DNA from 2 places in the Eubacterium sp. AF19-12LB genome. Region 2 is predicted to be linked to the other one. Evidence: a T-box and tRNA genes for the amino acid it is inferred to sense, from the RefSeq annotation. Region 2 holds a T-box; the other holds one or more tRNA genes.

The links. The T-box of region 2 lies ahead of metG (methionine--tRNA ligase). A T-box ahead of a tRNA ligase gene usually reads a tRNA of that ligase, here a tRNA-Met.
Positions count from the first base shown of each region.
Region 1: it has a tRNA-Met gene. The T-box ahead of metG (methionine--tRNA ligase) is inferred to sense a tRNA for this amino acid. The anticodon was not compared.

Region 1 covers NZ_QUGP01000005.1:6,416-15,848, forward strand. Annotated here, with positions in the region: gene DWX29_RS06055 (family 16 glycosylhydrolase) at 1-1,241, opposite strand, end outside; tRNA gene DWX29_RS06060 (tRNA-Thr) at 1,503-1,575, shown strand; gene rlmB (23S rRNA (guanosine(2251)-2'-O)-methyltransferase RlmB) at 1,747-2,487, opposite strand; gene DWX29_RS06070 (ribonuclease III domain-containing protein) at 2,512-2,964, opposite strand; gene cysS (cysteine--tRNA ligase) at 2,949-4,355, opposite strand; gene cysE (serine O-acetyltransferase) at 4,360-5,013, opposite strand; gene DWX29_RS06085 (GNAT family N-acetyltransferase) at 5,106-6,107, opposite strand; gene DWX29_RS06090 (phosphatidylglycerol lysyltransferase domain-containing protein) at 6,155-7,066, opposite strand; gene ispF (2-C-methyl-D-erythritol 2,4-cyclodiphosphate synthase) at 7,070-7,537, opposite strand; tRNA gene DWX29_RS06100 (tRNA-Met) at 7,812-7,885, opposite strand; tRNA gene DWX29_RS06105 (tRNA-Val) at 7,893-7,965, opposite strand; gene DWX29_RS06110 (DUF4340 domain-containing protein) at 8,302-8,958, opposite strand; gene DWX29_RS06115 (Gldg family protein) at 8,958-9,433, opposite strand, start outside.
Region 2 covers NZ_QUGP01000015.1:19,262-28,694, reverse strand. Annotated here, with positions in the region: gene DWX29_RS12855 (HEAT repeat domain-containing protein) at 1-679, shown strand, start outside; gene DWX29_RS11610 (HEAT repeat domain-containing protein) at 731-1,426, shown strand; gene DWX29_RS11605 (hypothetical protein) at 1,709-2,605, shown strand; gene DWX29_RS11600 (insulinase family protein) at 2,739-2,993, shown strand; gene DWX29_RS11595 (insulinase family protein) at 2,996-3,574, shown strand; gene DWX29_RS11590 (HEAT repeat domain-containing protein) at 3,669-4,361, shown strand; gene DWX29_RS11585 (pitrilysin family protein) at 4,545-5,780, shown strand; gene DWX29_RS11580 (hypothetical protein) at 5,909-6,115, shown strand; T-box leader at 6,218-6,493, shown strand; gene metG (methionine--tRNA ligase) at 6,632-8,584, shown strand; gene DWX29_RS11570 (hypothetical protein) at 8,713-9,132, shown strand.

The DNA.
Region 1 (9,433 bases), on a different contig from region 2:
GATGATGAACCACTTCCTGATGATGAGCCACTGCTGTTATGTGTATATGTGTATTTTGATGTATCTTTTACATATCCTGATGTATTACAATATGTAAACCAATAACTAACATTATCTCCTGATTTCAATCCATTAATAGTATATGTTGCCTTATTTCCTGATTGTGTCATTCTTACATTCTGCTGTGCACCATTATTTACTGAATAATGAATATCTGTCCATTTTGAATCATTTACATAAGCTGTAGCTGAATTGTTTCCTGACGAATTCATTCCCATTCCACTAGCTGGTGTATTTGATGTATCTGTATTTCCTGTATTTCCTGTATTTCCTGTACTTCCCGTATTACCACTATTTCCACCATTGTTTTTATCTACATTATTTGATGATGAACTATCAAATGAAGGATTGTCCTGATATACTCGAACATAATCAACTTTCATTTCCTGTGGGAATGCACTATCATCAATTGAAAATCCCGGCCAATTGCCACCTACAGCCACATTAAGCAATAAATAAAATGGCTTGTGGAATTCATCTGTATCTCCTGCATTATTTGCTATTGACATTTCATAGAATTTATTTCCATCTACAAAAAATCTAATATACTGATTATCCCACTGGAGACCGTATGTATGATACTGTGTTATATCAAAATTTCCAGTTGGTTTTCCATATTCTGCATGTCCATTTGCATTCCAATGACATGTACCATATGTTTTATTTTCTGCATTTATTGCTTCCATAATGTCTATTTCACCACACGATGGCCAACCTACACTTCCAATATTTGCTCCCAACATCCAAAATGCAGGCCAAATTCCCTGACTAGACGGAAGCGCAAGTCTTGCTTCTACATATCCATATGTAAATGTAAATTTTCCATTTGTATTAAGTCTTGCTGATGTATAATTTTTTCCACCATACGCTTCTTTTTTAGCTCTAATATGTAACGCTCCATCAGCAACATATGCATTATCTGTTCTATTGGTATAGTACTGTTGTTCATTATTTCCCCATCCATTTGAACCTGTTCCTATTTCAAATCCCCATTTTGAAGCGTCAATAGAATTCCCATTAAATTCATCACTCCATACTAACGTTGATGAAGTTGTCGCTCCCTTAACCGGTGACACATTTATTGTACTCAACGACATAGTCGCAACCATCGCAACTGATGCTAAGCCAATAATTGCTTTCTTTGCATACAAAGAAAGTATTTTCTTAGATAATTTTCTCATTAAAAAAGTCCTCCTTCAAACACATCATATAGCTCATTATAATCATTCCCCAATTTCCAATTGTATATAGTTTATCATTTTGCACAATCTTTTTCAATATTGCAATGTTTTTTTATGAATTTTGCACAATTATTTTATTTTTTTAATCGTTAACATTTCAATTAAGCAATACAATTTGAACAATCAAATAAATTACATTTACTTTTTTCTATTGTCTATTCACTATCTTTATGTTATTATCATTTAAGTTAAATTAATTAAGCCCCCGTAGCTCAGTCGGTAGAGCGCTACCTTGGTAAGGTAGAGGTCTCGGGTTCAAGTCCCGTCGGGAGCTTCTAAAAAAATAAGAATCAGCAAATCAGATGCTGATTCTTATTTTTTCTATTTAATACTTAATGCTAAATTTTAATTACACTTTAAAAAAATTAAAACTATATAATCATCTTTCTATCAGAATTTCATTCATTATAGTCTTCTCTGTCTATCAAACAAAGCATTTAATATATTATAGCATTCTCTGTCTTACAATTTCATATGCTAAAACACCTGTAGCAACGCTAGCATTAAGGGAATCTATATCTCCAAACATAGGCACTGAAGCAATAAAGTCGCATTTTTCTTTTACAAGTCTACTTACTCCTTCTCCCTCATTTCCTATAACAAGACCTATAGGTCCTTTCAAATCAAGGTCATACATTCTTGTTCCACCCATGTCAGCGCATACAAACCATAATCCTTGGTCTTTAAGTTTTTCAATTGTTTTTGCTATATTAGTAACCTTTGCTACAGGAGTATAGTTTATTGCACCTGCTGAAGCCTTTGCAACTGTTGCTGTTAACCCTGCTGCTCTGTGTTTTGATATAATAACTCCATGTGCACCTGCTAAATTAGCAGTTCTTATTATTGCCCCTAAATTATGTGGGTCTTCAATATTGTCTAAAACTATAATGAAAGGCTGTTCATCTTTTTCTCTTGCCCTTTCAAGAATATCATCAACTGTAGCATAATCATATGCAGCTACATACGCTATTACTCCCTGATGTTTTCCTGTTTCAGACATTTGATCCAGACGTTCTTTTTTAACATAATTTATAATTGTATCTTTTTTCTTAGCTTCTCTGATAATTGTGTTCATCGAGCCTTCCTGACAATGCTCTAATACAAACAATTTATCGATTGTTTTTCCCGCACGGAACGCCTCAATTACAGCATTACGTCCTTCTAAAGTCAACTCGCTATATCTCATTCTATTTCCTCTTAATCTTAAAGCTTATTCCTTATCCTCTTTAATATTGTTTAATCCTTTTTTTATAAGTTCCATCATTCTTTCAGACTGCTCAGTCAAATATAAATATCCCATTACAGCCTCAAAACCTGTTGCTCTTCTGTAATCACCCATTGATGCATTCTTTGCCCTTGTTATAGCTTTAGCATTTCTTCCACGCTTATAAACACGAGCCTCATCTTCAGTCAAATCTTCATAAAGACTAAGTATCATATCTGATTGGGTTTTAGCTTTTACTAAATCTGCAGCTGCTTTATGAATTTTGTTAACCTGCCTGTTTGCTTCATCAACTATCATTGTTCTGATTACAATTTCATAAATTCCATCCCCAATGTAAGCCAATGTCAAAGGTGAATAATCAACAATATTAATTTCTTTTAATCCCATGGATTCTTTTATACTTTTAAAAATGTCGTTATTATTTACGCTTTTGTCCATGTTGTTCCTTCTCTTGTATCTTTCAAAACAATTCCTTTAGCTGCAAGTTCTTCTCTTATAGCATCTGCTGTTGCAAAATCTTTTGCCTTCTTAGCTTCAGCTCGCTTTGAAATCATTTCATTAATATACTGTTCCATTTCAGAATCTACGTCTGAACTTTCCTGTGCATTTTCATTTTCCAATAAATCCAAAGATAATACTTTATCAAAATCTTCAATAATGTATCTCTTTGTTGCATCATTTACATCATCTTTTAATAAGTCATAAATTAAAGTAATACCTGATGCTGTATTTAAATCGTTTCCAACTATTTCTATAAATTTCTTTTTATATTCAGCTGCCTTTGCCTCATTAACAGTTCCTTCTTTGTCTAATTTAGCAATTCTATTCTTTAATTTCTTATATCCTGCAGCAACTGAATCTAATACTTCATACGAAAATTGCAATGGTTTTCTGTAATGAGACTGTAAACAAAACATTCTGTACACAAGTGGATTATATCCTTTTTCCTCTAAAAGAGATACTGTAAGAAAATCACCTTTTGATTTACTCATTTTACCTTGCTTATCATTTAAATGATGAACATGGAACCAGTAATTACACCATTTATGTCCAATATATGCTTCACTCTGTGCAATTTCGTTCGTATGATGAGGGAAAATGTTATCAATTCCTCCGCAATGCAAATCTAAATTTTCACCTAAATGCTTCATACTTATGCATGAGCATTCAATATGCCATCCCGGATATCCTACTCCCCATGGGCTATCCCATTTTAATTCCTGATCGTCAAACTTTGACTTGGTAAACCACAATACAAAATCAGTCTTGTTTCTTTTATTTTCATCAACATCAACATCATCTCTTACACCAACCATCAAGTCATCTTCATTATGGCTTGACAAAGTATAGTATTTGTCCAATTTTGATGTATCAAAGTATACATTTCCACCTGCGATATATGCATATCCTTTTTCTAACAATCCGGAAATCATTTTAATAAATTCATCTATACAATTTGTTGCCGGTTCAACTACATCAGGTCTTTTGATGTTTAATTTATTACAATCGCTAAAGAAAGCATCTGTATAAAACTTTGCAATTTCAAGAACTGTCTTATGTTCTCTTTTTGCTCCTTTAAGCATCTTATCCTCACCTGTGTCGGCATCACTTGACAAATGACCTACATCAGTAATGTTCATGACTCTTTTTACATTATATCCTTCGTATCTTAATTCTTTTTCAAGAACATCTTCCATTATGTAACTTCTTAAGTTTCCAATATGTGCATAATGATAAACTGTAGGCCCACATGTATACATTCCTACCTGTTTTTCGTCTATCGGTTTAAATATTTCTTTTTTCTTCGTCAGCGTATTGTATATTTGCATCTTATTACTCCTTAATATGATTTGCTAGTTTCATCATTATTTCTTTTAATTCGAGATTTTCTTTTTTAAGTTGTTTTATTTCCAACTGAACAGGATTTGGCATATTAACCTGATCCAAATCGAGCCTTGGCATTCTTACATTATCCTGTTTTACAATTTCACCCGGTACACCTACAACTACTGAATTCGGAGGCACTTCTTCTAAAACAACAGAACCTGCTCCAATTTTAGAATTTTCTCCAATTGTAAATGAGCCTAATACTTTAGCTCCCGCTCCAACCATTACATTATCCTGCAAAGTTGGATGTCTTTTACCTTTTTCCTTTCCTGAACCACCTAATGTAACACCCTGGTACAAAGTTACGTTATCTCCTATTATTGTTGTCTCACCAATAACAACTCCATGACCATGGTCAATAAATAATCCTTTACCAATCTGTGCTGCAGGATGAATTTCTATTCCAGTCTTTCTTGCAGCTCTTTGTGATATCATTCTTGCACGAAATACGTGTCCTTTTTCATATAACTTATGAGCTTTTCTATATTTATATATTGCCCAAAAACTTGGGTATAACAATGCTTCTAAATTTGTTTTAATTGCAGGGTCTCTATCCTTAATTACTTCCACCTGCTCTTTATAATATTGAATGAATCCCATTTTAAATCCCTCTTTTTACTTCCTTCTATAAATATCAATAACCTATATTCATAGATATCAACATAGATTATACACACTTGTAATGATAATTTCTATACATAATCATTAATAAAAAATCCGTGCTTCATACAGACTTCAGGCAATCCATCAATTAATTTATAACCAAATACATGTTGTGTCAACTGTCCAATTGTAACATGAAACTCTGCTTCTTCAGTTGTTGGCTCCATTTTTATATTTGTATGCTCATAGGAAATTTTAAATCTTCCATTATTTCCCGGAAGGACTGAATCCTCAATTTCTATCACAAACTGTCCTACTCCTCTCATTCCTATAAGTCTTAGTGTTTTTCTTAAATTTATAATTCTTGCCATGACATATGGCTTTTTTTCATTTAGCAACCATGTCATACTTTGTGTTTCATTGTCAAGAACTTCCTCAATTGCTTCATCATCTACAACTATTCGATATCCTACAACAACCTTATTCTCAACATAAATTTCGATTCTGCCATCCTCAACTTCTAATAAATCATTCATTTTTTTAAAATAATCTCTATTTTTAGTCAAAGACACATCATACCTTTCTTCCATTGCCGACTCAGCAAAAATTGCTAATCTTGGGAAATCAGAAGGCTCTGCCTTTCTAAGAATAAGTGAATGGCTAGGTTTTTTCCTTGCTTCTTCCTTTTTCTGTAGTTCTTTATCCATTACATACTCAAAGCCTAGTTTTCTATAAATCATGGCGTTTGTCTCATCTGATGGAATCAAATATGTGAATGCCTCCATATCTTCATACATATCACTAAGAATATACTTGAATATTGATTTCATTACACCTTTTCTTCTGTATTTTTCTAATGTTGATACACCGTATATATAAAATACATTAGTTTTAAGCTTACCTGTTGTTACAGTCTTTGGTATCAAATGTACTGCACCAATAATTTCTCCGTCCTCTTCATCAACTGCAACAAAATTATTCTTAAGACAATTATTCATATAGTAATCCGTATATTCCTTACTATCTTGAAAGCATTGTTCATAAATACTTCGGATATTCAGTTTTTCGTTTTTTTCTAAATATCTAATCATGTTCCATCTCCTGATATTCAAACAATTTCTAATCGAACAATTAGAAACTATTTTTGAATTATTGTATATTTTTCAACCATATATATTGGATTATATGACAATTTTGACTTTCTTAGTCCTTCTAATCCCATATCGTCTTCTCTGTTTTCTTTTGCTGCATTTGGAAATGCTACTTTTAAGAACTCGCTACATATAAAAGTATATAAACCACGAATGTTTGGATTAGCTTTTTCCACAGGAATATAAACCATATCTTCCTGTTTGTAGTAATTTCCAATAGTAAACGCTTCTAATTTATCATCTATATAAACTGAGCCGATTTTATAATCAAATACATTTTCATGTTCTAAAAGATATTTGATTCCAATTGCTTCAAAATCTATAAATTCTTTTTCTTCTGTATGCTCTTTATGCTGTTTCCAATTTTCCAAATAATCCATTATCTCATCATGATGCGTACTATCTAACAGTTTAAATTCATATCTTCCTTCATATTCCCTACAAAATGCATTGTAATGATTCTTTTTTTTATGATATTTTCTACCACTTAATGTCTGTAATTTTTGAGCATCATATACATAATCATAATAAGTTCTATCAGGAATTACAGTATACTTATCTTCCGGCAAATTAAGAATATCAACTGCTTCTTTATCAACTACATACATAACAAGCTTCTTATTTAAAACTTCATTAAAGTATTTTTGAGTATCATAAAAGCACTCTTTTAAATCTTCGTTCCTGCAACATGGAACTGAAGAATAATATTTATTATCTTCGCTTTTTGCTACCCACATCACACCTTTTTCATTACAAAAATATTGTGTTGGATAACAATCAGTCCACATATATAAATCCAACAAATTACTGTCTGCCGTCTCTGGCCTTCTCATTAAATAATATTTCTGTAACTTATTGTAATCTTCAATTCTAATATCTTTTAATTCTACATCCTTCATAACTTAATTAAGCAGTGCAATCGCCTGAGATGAAATTCCCAAGCCTTCTCCTGTAAATCCTAATCCTTCCTCTGTCGTTGCTTTAATACAAACCTGATTTTCGTTTATATTTAAAGCTTTCGCTACGTTTTTTACCATCTGTTCTCTATATGGAGCAAGTTTTGGTTTTTGTGCAATAATTGTTGCATCAATATTTCCAATTGTATAATTGTTATCTTTTAACAATTTTCCTACGTGTTCTAATAATATAATACTCGATATATCTTTATATTGTTCATCATTGTCAGGAAAATGTTTTCCGATATCTCCAAGTGCAGCTGCACCAAGAAGTGCGTCCATAATAGCATGAACAACAACATCAGCATCTGAGTGACCAATCAATCCATATTCATACGGAATTGTAACTCCACCCAAAATTAATTTTCTCTCTTTTCCTAATCTATGAACATCATATCCCATTCCAATTCTCATAATCTATTTCCTTTAATAAATACAACAAATTAATTCAAATATATATTATAGCATTTTTCTATATCTCAGTCGATATACGACTTGTTAATTAAAATACTATATTTATACACTCTCTGACACATATTTTTTAGTATAACACTATTCATGTATTTTTATCTACAAAGATTACAAGTTTTGTAACAAATAATCAATGCTCAATTTTTTCTTATAAATTTCATAAACCTTCTAAATAAACGAAAAAAAAGAAGGTTTCCTTAATCAGAACCTTCTTAAGTAGCGAAGGGGGGATTCGAACCCTCGACACCACGGGTATGAACCGTGTGCTCTAGCCAACTGAGCTACTTCGCCATATAAATGGGACCTACAGGGCTCGAACCTGTGACCCCCTGCTTGTAAGGCAGGTGCTCTCCCAGCTGAGCTAAGATCCCGTTGCAATCAAACTGCTTTATTAATATAACCATTTGTGCAACTTTTGTCAACAACTTTTTTCATTTTTTTTAATTTTTTTAACTAGTAGTTTAATTTGTAGTGTAATTCACTCTTACAAGATTGAATTTACCTTTTCTATTCATCATTTTTTATTAATTAACATCAATTAAATTTAACTATCTTTATAATTTCACCCTTGCTTTATCATTATAATACCCAAAAGTTGATTTATATTTAATTATTATAAATCAACTTTTGGGATAATCATAAAACCATTTATTTGTTCTGTCTTCACAGTTCTATGTTTACATTTTTCAATATTTTACTATTTCTTACTAATTTGTTCTCGCTTCAGCCTCATCAGTTATTTCTTCTGTCTGTGCTTCTGTGCTCTCTTGTGTCGCAGCTTCTGTTGTTGTCTCAGTTATATCTGATACATTCTTCGAAAATGCCGTTTGAATATCTGAGTCAACCAAATAAATATTATCATCACCTTCAACCATCATATAATATTTACTTGTATCATAAGGATTTTCTTTTCCAATATACAATGTATACGTTGTGTTATCCTCGTCTGTAAGCGCTATTGTATTTGTCTCTGCAATTACATTTCCATTATCATCTATGGTAAATCCATATTGAGATATGTCGTCCTTTTTAGCAATTTTTTCATCTGCAGTTACTGACACAAGTTTTGCAAGCATATCCGTTTCAACTGAATCTTTGCTTATATTTACTGATGCATCGCTTGAATCATGCCATTTTCCATCGCTATCTTTTGTTAATGTAATCGATGTGCCATTTGCTATATAGTTAAAAGCTGTTATTTTTTCATAATCTTTTAACTCAAATGCCGTTATTGCAGTTGCCTCTTTATTTTCAGATTCTTTTTCTTCCTGATTTTTATAAAATTTACCAACGCCAAAATAACCAATGATACATACTGCCATCAAAATAACTACTACAACAAATTGTTTTTTCTGTTTATTCATTATCTCTTTCTCCTTCTAGTCCAAATTACGATTCCCGCAACTAAAATAGCTATAGGAAGAACAACTGCAACAATTATTCCTACAAGTCTTGAAACTGATGCTGTAATTGTCAACTGAGAAGCCTGGAGGCTCTTTGAAGGAATTGACAAAGTCTCTACAGAATCATCTGTATTAATATACTCACTTAAAGCATTATTAAACATTTCAAGGTTTGCGTCTGCAACAAGTTCATTCATATTGTCATCTAACATATAAACTGAACTTAACGCCAAAATGTTGGTTTCTGTAGTTGTGCTTTCTCCATTTTCATTTTCGCTTGTTACACTCTTCTTTATTTGTGCTCCTAAATCAAATGTTCCTTCAACATCTCCATCTTCTTTAGTATATTTTTTTGCACTTTTCAAATGTGTTTTTGATACTGCTTTTGATGTTGTTGCTAAAGATGTATATGTTATTGAAGAGTCATCTTTATTTA
Region 2 (9,433 bases):
GGAAAAATATGATTTGTTGGAGAAGATAGAAAAAAATATAGAGGAAAGAAACTTTAATGAATATGAATTGCAAGTATTAGATAAATTATCATGGGATGAAGAAAATGGTATAAGAGAAAAAGTTGCAGAGATGTTAATTCATTCTGATACTGATAAAGGTGTAAAAATATTGTTACGATTGACTGGTGATAATGATTCATCAGTAAGAGCTGAAGCATGTGACTCATTATGTATTGGTAAAACTTTAGTGGAATATGAGACATTAAAAAAAATTGCTCAAATAGATAAAGCAGATAATGTAAGGGGCTATGCAATACGATCATTGGAAGATGTTGCACGTAGGTTACATAAAGAAAATGAACTTGTAGAATTTTTAGAAGGAAAAATAAAAAACAAGGAAAAGCCATTTATAAAAATATGTATATACACATCGTTATACGTTATTGGAAAAGAAAATTATTTATATAATTTATTGGAAATGATTAATGAAAAAAATTATATAAATAGGATTTCAGTAATAAATAGTCTGGATTATATTGCAAGTGAAAATAATAAAGATGAAATACTTAGGGTATTAAAGAAACGTAGAAGTAATGAGAATAAAAGAATTGTAATTAACTCGATAGAAGAGTTAATAAACGATTTAAAAAACGACTTGTTTTGGGATAGAGAACTATAAAATTACATTAACCTGTTGGAAAATATACACATTTACAGGAGGATTGAAAGAATGAAATATAAAGAAAAAATAAAAGTATTGGCACGGTTAGATGATAAAGCATATGAGGAGGAATTCGATGAAGATGATTATAGCATATTAAAGGAATTATCGTATGATAAAGAACTGACTATTAGAGCTCTTGTTGCAAGAATTTTAGTCGACTCAAGTGATGAAAAAGGAGAAGAAATATTATTACGCTTAACTAATGATAAGGAATGGCTGGTAAGAACTGAAGCATGTGATTCGTTGGGCATAAGTGAATCGGTTACAACTTACAATATACTAAAAAAAATAGCAAAAAAAGATACAAGCGGTTATGTAAGAGGATACGCAATAATATCATTAGGAGATATAGCGGTTAAGATTCACAAAGAAAATGAATTAATAAAATTTTTGGAAGAAATGTTGATGCATGAAAAAACAGAATTTACCAAAATAAACATATATACTGTTTTATATAACTTAGGTCAAAAAGAATATTTTGACAAACTGTTATCAATGACAAATTCAAAAAAATATTCTAATAAATGCGCAGTAGTAAACAGTTTGAAAGATATTGCAAATGAGAGCAATAGAGATATGATAATTAATATATTATTAGAATATAAAGAAAAGGAAACTGCAAGGTCAGTTATTTATACAATTGATGATGCAATAAAAAAAATAGAAGAAATGGATGAGATGGAAGAGGATAGTGATGAGTAGAAATACAAATTTTATAATGTGATATTCGTGTGCTATAGCGTTGGGAAATAGGGAATAATATTAAAACATAATCCTTAAGCATGACCAAGTGTTTCATATAGAATTTCACTTATCGGAAGGTTAATGCTTAAGGATTTTTTAGATAGGTGAAACATCGACAGTACAGAAAGAATATGATGCAAACAATCAGTTAACAAAGGTTACATGCAGAAATGGAAGTACAATTGAAAATGCATAATGTATACATAATTAATATGTTTATAGAAAGAAACGGAGACTAATATGAAGAAAATATTAACTATAATGACTATATCGATAATAGTCTTAGTTGGTTGCGACACATCAGAAAATATCACAACTAAAAAAGAAAAAATAAAAACGTCAACAGATTATTATAAAGATGAGATTAAGAAACTGACTGATAAAGATATATATAAAATGATTGTTGAGGATTATGATAACGACGGCGAAAAAGAAGCTTTTATTTTAGCTAATAAAGAGGAGGAAAAAGAAAATAAATTTGAATTATGGTTTTTAAGTGGAAAAAATAGTCAAAAACTGTCGGATGAATTTGTTGCAACAGAAGATACAACAATTGAGTTGTTTATAAAAAATAAAAACTATATTATTTTTAATGTTGCACAATTAAGGCAGAATGACAGTATGTATACAGAAATATATAAAGTAAAAGAAAATAAGGCAGTAAAGGTTTTTGAACAAAATAAGATAAATTTATTTTTAGAAAACGAAGAATTATATGCATATGATTATTCATATTCTGTGCTACAGCCGGAATTTAATGAATGGATGAGTTTGTCTCAGCAAAAGTATCATATTAAATGGAATGGCAAGAAAGAAATGTGTCAGGACTATGATGTTAAGACATTATCGGAAGAAAAATTTAGCAAAATTTCTAAAGCTGATGATGTAAAAAATTTAATAAAAAAACAAATTAAAAAAAGATATGGAAAAAAGACTACAAATATTGAGTACAAGTATTTTGAAAGAGAAGATAAAAGTGTAGATATTAATATTATTGTAACGACAAAGGACGGAAGTAAATATAAACATTATGTTTCTACGTCTGTAATTAACAATACATTAGGAACAAATATAATAATGAGTGAAGGCAATAAAGAAAAATACTTATTTAAAAGTTTAAATGAGCTGACTAACTAATAAAGAAAATATAATTATATATTTCTAGACATATATGAGGAGAAGAAATATTGATGCATGAAAAAACAGAATTTACCAAAATAAACATATATACTGTTTTATATAACTTAGTTTAGTAAGGGAGAAAAGATACATGCGAGTAAGCAAATTGTCAAATGGATTAACATTTATATTTTATCCAATTCAATATGCAAAATCAGTTGAAATTGGATTATATGTGAAAGCAGGTTCGAGATATGAAACCAAAAGAAATAATGGAATTACACATTTGCTTGAACATATACATTTTAGACAACTTGGTGAAATGTCTCAAGAAGAGATATATCAAGAGACAGAATGTATGGGAAGCTCTTCGCAAGGTACAACATACAAAGAGAACCTAATATAGTTGTGAAAGAATATTCTTCGTGGAATATATTAGATGTTCAGTTATCGTTTGATGTGAATTTGAAATTAATTAGAGAAAATGAACTTCTGTTTTTAAATAGTATTATAGGTGGTGGTGATGGCTCTCGATTGCAAAAAGAGATACGTGAAAAGATGGGGCTAGTATATGATATATATTCGTATGTGGAAATTTATAATGATGCAGCAGTTTTATCAATCTTTTTTTCTATCGAAAAAAAGAACTTACAAGCAGGTTTGCAAAAAATTATGTGGATTAAAAAAAATCTAAGAGAAAATATATCGCAAAGGGATATAGATATGAATATGACTTTTTTCACGGACAACCTATGGTTTTGGCTAGAAGATTCCAATGAATTAAACTTTCAGATGGGATATGATTTCATAAATAAAAAAGAATTATTAACAATCAAAGAAAAAATTAAGGAAAATAAAAAAATAGATTATTATCGTTTGAGAGAAGTATCAAATGTTATATTCAGAAATCAAAACATTTCTTTGATTGTAATGGGTGATGCAAAGGGATTGACGAGGCAGAGGTTGAAAGAGTGGTTGGAAATGTAGAATGGTTATAAATGAAATCATATCATAGAAGTTTATGTGTAATGAAATTCAATGTTGAAGGTACTTTTAAAAGTGTTTAGACAGGAGGAGAAAAATGAAATTTAGAGAAAAAGAAAAAATATTGAGACAGATAGAAGAAAAATCATATGAGGAAGAACTGGATGAAAATGATTATAGTATATTAAACAAATTATCTTATGATAAAGAAGTTTTTATCAGAGATCTTGTTGCAGTAATTCTAGTTGAATCAAGTGACGAAAAAGGAGAAGAAATATTGTTACGCCTAACTAATGATAAGGAGTGGCTGGTAAGAGCGGATGCCTGCGACTCATTATGTATAAGCGAATCTGTTACAACTTACAATCTGCTAAAAAAAATAGCAAAAAAGGATACGAGTGGTTACGTAAGAGGATATGCAATATTGTCATTAGGAGATATAGCGGATAAGATTAATAAAGAAGATGAATTACTAGAATATCTAGAAGACAGATTGAAACATGAAAAAGTACAATTTACAAAAATAGACATATATGCTGTTTTATACAACTTAGGTCGAAAAGAATATTTTGATAACTTGGTTTCCATGCTAAATTCAAAAAAATATTTAAACAGAGGTTCAGTAGTTAACATCTTGAATTATATTGCGAACGAGGACAATAGAGATATGATAATTAAGGTACTATTGGAGCATAAGAAAAAGGAAACGGCAATGTCAGTTGTTTATACGATTAATGATGTAATAAAAGAAATAGAAGAAATGGATGAGGATGAAGAGAGTGATGAGTAGAAATACAAATTTTATAATGTGATATGTGTGTGCTATAGCGTTTGGAAATAGGGAATAATATTAAAACATAATCCTTAAGCATAACCAAGTGTGTCATATAGAATATCACTTATCGGAAGGTTAATGCTTAAGGATTTTTTATAGTCCATATTTAAATGTATATGTTAAGGAGGAGCGGAAATAATGTACGAAAAAAGATTAAATAATGGATTAAAAATAGTAGAATATCCAATAGATAATGCACAATCAATAGAAATAGGATTGTATATAAAGGCAGGTGCGAGATATGAGAATAAAGGCGATAATGGAATAACACATTTATTAGAGCATATGCATTTTAGACAACTGGGAAATATGAAGCAAAAAGAAATATACGAATATGCAGAAAAAATGGGAAGTACCTTACGTGGTACAACATATAAAGAAATGCTATGCTTTAATATAAAAGTAAGACCTAAATATCTGAAAAAAAGTTTAAATCTCTTTGAAAAAATTATAACAACTTACGAATGGACAGAAGAACAGTTAAAAAGTGAAAAAAAAGTTGTAATAAGTGAAATACGCGAGAAAGAGGATAATAATGAAAATCAAAAAATAATAGACAGAGTAATATGGAATAAACATCCTTTGTCCAATAGTATTTTAGGTAATGCATCTAATATAAAAAGAATTACTTTGCAAAAATTAGTCCAATATAAGAAAAAAATATTTTGCAAAGATAATATGTTGCTTGTTATAACAGGGGCAATCAACGAAGAGGAAATTATATGGATAAACAAAAAATTTGAGGCAATTGCAATTAATGAATGTTTACAAAAAATAAATTCTAACAATATGAATGATGGGCAATTCAAAAGAAAACATAATTATTTAATGAAAAATTATCCAGAATGGAATTTAATAAATATGCAATTGATTTTTGACGTTGATTTAAAACAAATAAAAGAAAACGAACTCTTGTTTTTTAACAGTATAGTTGGCGGAGGAGATGGCTCTTATTTACAACAGGAAATTCGAGACAAACGAGGAATGGTTTATGATATATATTCTTATGGAGAAATATTTAGCGATAAAGCAGTATGGTCTATAGTTTATTCTATTGAAAAAGACCAGCTATATTTAAGTTTAAATGTAATTGTTAAGATGCTAAAAATGTTAAAAACTGTAATTTCACAAGAAGATATAGAAAAAAATATGCCTTTTTTTACAGAAAACTTATGGTATTGGACAGAAGGAACAAAAGAATTAAATTTTCAATTAGGAAATGACTTCATAAAAAACAAAATAGGACTGACAATTAATGAGCGAATAAAAGAAAATGAAAAGATTAATTATGAGAGAATGCAAAAAGTGGCGGAAATAATTTTGAAAAATAAAAATATGTCATTGATAGCAATGGGACCGATAAAGGGTAGATAAAAGGAAACAGAAAGTTAGTTATACACATTTACAGATTGAAACATGAAAAAGTAGAATTTACAAAAATAAACATATATGCTGTTTTATACAACTTAGGTCGGAAAGAATATTTTGATAACTTGGTTTCCATGCTAAATTCAAAAAAATATCAGAATAGAAATTCAGTAGTTAACAGCTTGAATGATATTGCAAACGAGGACAATAAAGATATGATAATTAATCTGCTATTGGAGCATAAGAAAAAGGAAACGGCAATGTCAGTTATTTATACGATTAATGATGTAATAAAAGAAATAGAAGAAATGGATGATGATGATGAAGAAAGTGATGAGTAGAAATACAAATTTCATAATGTGATATTCGTGTGCTATAGACAATTCAGCTTTCATTATTGACAAATAATCATAAAAATAATACACTCATAGTAATTGGCATAATTAAACGCAATGAAGAGAAGAGTACATGGGAATACAGTTTACAGAGAGTCTGATTAGGTGAAAGCAGACAACAGGTTGAACTATGGAAGATGGACTTGGAGCGGCATGGGCGAGCATAAAGTAAACCTGTGACGGATACACCCGTTAAAGTGAAATGAGATTCGGATATAGTTTTGTTAGTGGATTAAGAATAGTATTTGAATACAGTAATTAATGATACTAATATCTGAATAAAGTAAAGTGGTACCACGAAGTTAAAGCACTCTCGTCTTTGCATAAAGAAGAGAGTGCTTATTTTAATTTAGTACCACTACGGGCGACAGGCAACGTAATTGTACTTTCGTTGATTTTGTCAATTCCTATGAAACTATATTCGGGAGTTTTTAGAATAAATAAAAAAGGAGTTTATTTGAAATGGAAAAGAAACCATATTATTTGACAACAGCCATTGCTTACACATCAGGTAAGCCACATATTGGAAACACATACGAAGCAATCCTTGCAGACAGCATTGTACGTTATAAGAGACAGCAGGGGTATGATGTAAGATTCCAGACAGGAACAGATGAACATGGACAGAAGGTTGAATTAAAGGCAGCAGAAAAAGGTGTAACACCAAAGGAATTTGTAGATGAAGTATCAGGAGAAATCAGACGAATTTGGGATTTGGTAGGAACATCTTATGATAAATTTATCAGAACAACAGATGAAGACCACGAAAAACAGGTTCAGAAGATTTTCAAAAAATTATATGATCAGGGTGATATTTACAAAGGTGAATACGAAGGAATGTATTGTACACCATGTGAATCATTCTTTACAACATCACAGTTAGTAGATGGCAAATGTCCTGACTGTGGAAGAGAATGTACACCTGCAAAGGAAGAAGCATATTTCTTTAGAATGAGCAAATATGCAGACAGATTGATTGAACACATCAATACACATCCTGAATTTATTCAGCCGGAATCAAGAAAGAATGAAATGATGAACAATTTCCTTCTTCCGGGACTTCAGGATTTATGCGTATCAAGAACATCATTTAAATGGGGTGTTCCTGTAGACTTTGATCCAAAGCATGTTATTTATGTATGGATTGATGCATTATCAAACTATATTACAGGACTTGGATACGATGTAGATGGAAATCACGGTGAATTATATAAGAAGTATTGGCCGGCAGACCTTCATTTGATTGGAAAAGATATCTTAAGATTCCATACAATTTACTGGCCAATTATGTTAATGGCATTAGACGTTCCACTTCCAAAGCAGATATTTGGACATCCATGGTTACTTCAGGGTGGAGAAAAAATGAGCAAGTCAAAAGGAAACATCATTTATGCTGATGACCTTGCAAGCTTATTTGGAGTAGATGCAGTAAGATATTTTGTTCTTCATGAAATGCCATTTGAAAACGATGGAACAATTACTTGGGAATTAATGGTTGAAAGAATGAATTCTGACCTTGCAAACACACTTGGAAACCTTGTAAACAGAACAATTTCAATGTCAAATAAATACTTTGGCGGTGTTGTAAATAACGCAGGTGTTACAGAAGAAGTTGATGAAGACTTAAAGAAAGTTGTCCTTGAAACTCAGGTTAAGGCATCTAAGAAAATGGAAGACTTAAGAGTTGCAGATGCAATTACTGAAATCTTCACAATGTTTAAGAGATGCAATAAATACATTGATGAAACAATGCCTTGGGCATTAGCAAAGGATGAAGAAAAGAAGGCAAGACTTGAAACAGTTCTTTACAATTTAATTGAAAGTATTACAATAGGAGCAAGTCTTTTAGAACCATTTATGCCTGAAACATCAAAGAAGATTCTTGAACAGTTGAATACACAGGCAAGAGCCTTTGATGATATGACTGAATTTGGAAAATATCCATCAGGAAATAAGGTTACAGAAAAACCTGAAATCTTATTTGCAAGATTAGACATCAAAGATGTAATGCCAAAGGTAGAAGAAATTCAGGCAAAACAGAAAGCAGAAGCAGCACCGGAAGAAAAATATCCGGAAGTTGAACCAAAAGAAGAAATCACAATTGATGATTTTGATAAAGTACAGATTCGTGTTGGTGAAGTATTAAAATGCGAGCCGGTTCCAAAGGCAAAGAAACTTTTAGTTTCACAGATTCGTATTGGAAATGAAGTACGACAGATTGTATCAGGTATTGCAAAATATTACAAACCGGAAGAAATGGTTGGTAAGAAGGTTGCAGTTATTACAAATTTAAAACCTTGCAAGCTTTGTGGCGTAGAATCACAGGGAATGATTCTTGCAGCAGCAGATGATGATGGAAACCTTTCAGTAATGACATTAGACAAAGATATGCCTGCAGGAAGTGAAATCTGTTAAAATATAATAGAATATGTTTAATGGTTGAATAAAAGAAAATTATTCAAGTTGTTTATTAGATTGTATTTAACGACAAAATTATATTTGTTGGAAAGTTTGTTTAAAATGTATTTAATGGGGAGCAGGTTATGACAGTAAATAAATGGATTAAAAACAGAATATTTGCAATTGCCATTTTATTGTCAATTATTTTTAGCTCAGGCTATTCTTCTTATGCTGCCACAGCATTTGTAAATCAGAATGATTATACTTATGCAGGAAGTATTAAGCAGGAAGCAAAAAGAGTTAAAAATGAATGCTTGCGCCCTGAAAAAAATGCACAAATACAGATTAAAAGAACTGTAGATGGAACTTCAAAAGAAGCAAAATCAAGAAACAGATATCAGCAACCGTTTATTTATGGAGCAATATTTTCACACAATTTATTTCCGGGAGGAGTTAGTGTAAAGAGTGTTTCAGGTTTATATACTTTTGATAAACGGAAGAATTACAATATAGTTTATATACACAACCAGGATGGCAAAAAGAGAATGCTGACTATTACATAGATAAAATCTTTTGTAATAGGAGGTGTGTGTTATGGCAATGAATATAGTAGCTATTATTTTAGCTGTTGTATGTGTTGCAGCAGGAGTAGCCTGCTGGTGGACACAAAGACCTGGCGATGATGAATAATAAAGTAAATTAAAAGAGACCTTTGACGGAAATTATTAAATTAAGAGGCGATGCATAATCCGGTTTAATTTAATAAAAGTACGTCAAAGGTCTTGTTTTTTTCGTGTATTGAAACGCATTCGAAGTGTTGCAAGCAACTCTTTATTCGAGTATAATGAGTGAGGATATGTTACG